Regions from separate parts of the Thalassotalea sp. SU-HH00458 genome, predicted to be linked through region 2. Evidence: predicted binding sites of a transcription regulator. Region 2 holds the regulator's gene; the other holds the start of a gene.
The links. The regulator FliA, encoded in region 2, starts transcription of late flagellar genes. The targets are predictions, from matches to a motif close to CTAAAGNTNNNNNNNNNNNNGCCGATA.
Positions count from the first base shown of each region.

Region 1 (2,411 bases), 220 kb from region 2:
GCTAAAATATCAAATGCTAAAGTTTGTAAACTATCGCCAGCTAAAATAGCCGTCGCTTCATCAAAAGCAATATGACATGTTGGCTTACCTCGCCTGAGATCATCGTCATCCATCGCAGGAAGATCATCATGTAATAAAGAATAAGCATGAATGCATTCTAATGCGCCAGCTATACCATCAAGGTCATTTTCACTGACGGATAAGGATTCGCCGGTAATATAAGCAAGGTATGGACGCATCCGTTTTCCGCCAATTAATAAACCATAACGCATCGCTTCAAGCAGTTTTGGATCATTAATAGGTAAACTGTCTAGTTTTTTTAGTAAAAACTGGTTCGTTCTTTCTTGAAAATATTCAAGCTGCGCTAGCTTAGTCACTACTGAGAGCTCTCATCATAATTAAAGTCTTCGAGTTTGCTTACGCCTTTATTGTCCATTAAAATTTGGACTTTTTGCTCAGCCTCTTTTAGTTTGGTTTGACTGACTTGGCTTAAACTAAGTCCTCGTTCAAATAAGGTCATCGAGTCTTCTAAACTTAACTCACCTTTTTCGAGGCTTTGGACAATATCTTCAAGCTCATTTAAAGAATCTTCGAAGCTTAAATTTTCAATTTTTTTACGTGCCATTAGGAAAAATATATCACTATTTTTATAGGTAACGCGCAAGTTACCTTAGCTCGTCTAATTGGTCAATGGCGCTTATTTTTATTCGATAAAAAAAATAATCTTCAATTGGGGTTAAGTTATTGACAATATGGACGATAATAACTGTATAACAAAGAAAAATACCAACTTCACTTTTCAACTTAATTACGTCGTTTATGTTTAGCTGAATTTAGTATTTGTATTCGCGTATCCTAAAACCTTGAGGTATTATCAATTTAAAGGTGTAGGATTTAGTAACATATTTTGGAGGCTTATGTGGATTTAGCTACGCTACTGGGAATATTAGGTGCCATTGGTTTTATTGTCATGGCAATGATTTTAGGTGGCGATATCAGCATGTTTGTGGATACTCAATCGGTTCTGATTGTATTCTGTGGTTCCTTATTTGTTGTTTTGTCTAACTATAATCTCGGACAGTTTTTCGGTATTGGTAAAATCATGGGCAAAGCGTTCATGTTTAAAATTGAACAACCTGATGAATTAATTGAGAAATCTGTTGAAATGGCGGATGCTGCTCGTAAAGGGGGGTTTTTAGCTCTTGAAGAAGCTGAAATCACCAATGCTTTTATGCAAAAAGGGGTTGATATGCTTGTTGATGGTCATGATGCCGATGTGGTGCGTGGCACATTACAAAAAGATATTAATCTCACTACCGAACGCCATGAAACGGGTATTGGTATGATGATGGCCTTAGCGGATGTAGCACCTGCTATGGGCATGATAGGTACCCTGATAGGTTTAGTTGCCATGTTATCAAACATGGATGATCCAAAAGCGATTGGTCCGGCAATGGCAGTTGCACTTTTAACAACTTTATATGGTGCATTTTTAGCGAACGTGATTGCCATTCCTATTGCGAATAAATTAAAAATTCGTTTAAGCGAAGAAAAGCTTAACCAAGAACTTATTTTGGATGCGGTGTTAGGTATTCAAGATGGTCAAAACCCAAGAGTCATTGAAGGTTTACTGAAGAATTATCTTGCTGAAGGTAAACGTAAAATTGACACTACCGAAGAGTAATTGAGGGATTTATGGCTGATCAAGAATGTAAATGTCCACCACCGGGGTTGCCAGCGTGGATGGGTACTTTTGCTGATTTGATGTCGTTACTGATGTGCTTTTTTGTACTGCTTTTATCTTTTTCAGAAATGGATGTTTTAAAGTTTAAGCAGATTGCCGGTTCAATGAAGTTTGCTTTTGGTGTGCAAAACAAAATTGAAGTCAAAGATATTCCTAAAGGCACTAGCATTATCGCGCAAGAATTTAGACCAGGTAAACCTGAGCCAACGCCTATAGAAGTAATTCAACAGCAAACCGTTGAAATGACGCAACAAATGTTAGAATTTCAAGCGGGAGATGAAACATCTGCCGGTGGTCGTCAAGAGCAACGAGGTACAGAACGCGGTGGTCAATCGCAAAGTACCGCTGATGAAATGTCAGCTCAAGCAATGCAAAAAGCAAAAGATGAGCTGGAACAAGCTTCGGAAGAACAAGTTAACGACTTAGCGAAAAAAATTGCACAACAATTAGAACAACAGATTCAAGATGGCGCGATAGAGCTGGAATCCTTAGGTCAACAGGTGATCATTCGTATTCGTGAAAATGGTGCCTTTCCATCTGGCTCAGCATTTTTACAGCCTAAGTTTAAGCCTATTGTGAGAGAAATAGGCGAGTTATTAAAAACAGTGCCTGGTGAAATCATGGTCTCAGGTCATACTGATAATCAAGGGATTAGCTCTGAGTTATT
Region 1 is NZ_BAABWW010000001.1:424,640-427,050, reverse strand. It holds gene ispA ((2E,6E)-farnesyl diphosphate synthase) at 1-377, opposite strand, end outside; gene ABXH06_RS01910 (exodeoxyribonuclease VII small subunit) at 377-625, opposite strand; gene pomA (flagellar motor protein PomA) at 920-1,684, shown strand; gene ABXH06_RS01900 (flagellar motor protein MotB) at 1,696-2,411, shown strand, end outside.
Region 1: pomA (flagellar motor protein PomA) is a predicted target of FliA. The motif match lies at 736-762, and genes of this name have one in related genera.

Region 2 (2,411 bases):
CGGAAAGATTGATTCTACGGCATCCATCGTTTTATTAGCCGCCTCTTCTGTGCGAGTAATAACGTAATTTAGTCGCTCTTTAGCATCTGGAATATCAGCATTAGCAAGATCGTTCAAGCGAGAATCAACTTGAAAATTCATAAGAGAATCATGAAGTTGTCGCGTTAACTTGCCTATTTCAGCAAATAATTCAGTGTTGATAGGATTCTGAATTTCAGCGATTAAGTCGTCCGCTTTATCTTGCTGCCCTGTTTCTATGTATTCAACAAGCATTTTCGCTTGTTCCAAAGAAACATGCACACCATTATCTTTACTCATGCAACATCCTTACCTGACAGAGAGTGCCAATTATCCTAAGCGTTCAAAAATTTTATCAAGCTTAGTTTTTAACGTTGCTGCGGTAAATGGTTTAACAATATAGCCATTAACACCCGCTTGGGCTGCCATAACAATCTGCTCTTTTTTCGCTTCAGCGGTTACCATCAATACAGGTATATGAAGTAACTTTTCATCAGCGCGAATCGCTTTGAGAAGGTCTATACCTTGCATTCCAGGCATGTTCCAATCAGTTACTACAAAATCAAATTCACCTTCTTTAAGCATAGGTAATGCAGTACTACCATCATCAGCTTCTTGAATGTTAGTGAACCCTAAATCACGCAATAAATTTTTAACTATACGTCTCATTGTTGAAAAATCATCAACAACAAGCACTTTCATATTTTTATCCAAGGCACCCTCCAGGGAGATCATTCAAAATTTTTAAATCTAAAAAACTACTGGTATATATTGTACTTAACTTTGCCAAGATTGCATACGAGCTTTTAATCTATGTAATGCTTGACTATGAATTTGACTAACTCTTGATTCACTCACATCGAGAACTTGGCCAATTTCGCGTAAATTCAATTCTTCATCATAGTATAGTGACAGTACTAAAGCTTCTCTCTCGGGTAAAGTAGTAATGCATTCAGAAAGCGCTTTTTTAAAGATAATTTGTTCTATGTCCTCATAGGGGTCATGATTGTTTTTATCTTCAAATGATTGAATGACATCTTCACTCACGCCGAGGTCATCAATTCCTATTATTTTACCCGAACTTACCTCACTAAGAATATGATGGTACTCATTGAGCGAAATATCAAGTTTTTCAGCAACTTCAATATCTGTTACATCACGACCAAGTTGTGCTTCTAAGGCTTTTATCGCTTCACTCACCATTCGGCTATTTTTATGAACCGAACGAGGAGTCCAGTCACCGCGGCGTATTTCATCTAACATGGCACCGCGGATCCGTATACCAGCGAAAGTTTCAAAGCTTGCGCCTTTGCTAGAATCGAAATTATTTGCCGCTTCAAGTAAGCCAATCATGCCTGACTGAATAAGGTCATCAACGATGACACTAGAGGGGAGTCTTGCCAATAAGTGATAGGCAATACGTTTGACTAAAACGGTATGCTGTTCAAGCAATGCGCTTTTATCAATGTGAACATTATAAGTATTAGCTTTTACCAAAGTAGTCTACTCTTTTGACTAGTTTTCTAATAACTGCTCAATGAAAAATTCAAGATGGCCAGATGGGTGATGGGGAATTGGCCATTTAGTAATTTTACTCGCTAATGCTTTAAAGGCTTTAGCGGCAGGTGAGTCTGGAAACGCCTCAACAATTGCTTGCTGCTTTCTTACTGATTTTCTGATATTTTCATCGAAAGGGATTACGCCAACTAAATCCAAAGCGACATCTAAAAATCGGTCAGATACCTTGGAAAGTTTAGCAAAAAGTTGTTGGCCTTCTTTTGGACTTCTCACCATATTTGCCACAACTTTAAATTTAAAGACATCGTGATCACGACTAAGTAGTTTCATTAATGCGTAACAGTCAGTGATTGACGTTGGTTCATCACACACCACCAATAATACATCTTGTGCGGCACGAGTAAAACTTAGCACCATATCTGATATACCTGCTGCGGTATCAACAACTAACACGTCAAATTGCGTTCGCATATCACTAAAAGCACGAATTAAACCAGCGTGTTCTGACGGGGTTAAATCCACCATAGATTGAGTGCCCGAGGTAGCAGGAATAATATTGATTCCAGCAGGGCCTTTTAAAATAATATCATCAAGCTCACATTCACCTGATAATACATGTGAGAGATTACGTTGAACTCTTAAACCTAGCATTACATCGACATTGGCGAGGCCTAAATCAGCATCTAAGACTAAAACCCTTTTCCCCAATTGCGCCATGGCAATTGACGTATTTAATGAAACATTGGTTTTGCCTACCCCACCTTTACCACCAGAAACTGCTATGACTTTTATTTGATGATTTTCTTGCATTTTTCGTAAGCCACTCGCCTGATCTATCATTAATTTTTTTCTCTATTTTGCTCAATATCTGCGTC
Region 2 is NZ_BAABWW010000001.1:202,876-205,286, forward strand. It holds gene ABXH06_RS00890 (protein phosphatase CheZ) at 1-318, opposite strand, end outside; gene cheY (chemotaxis response regulator CheY) at 349-732, opposite strand; gene ABXH06_RS00900 (RNA polymerase sigma factor FliA) at 796-1,515, opposite strand; gene ABXH06_RS00905 (MinD/ParA family protein) at 1,534-2,376, opposite strand.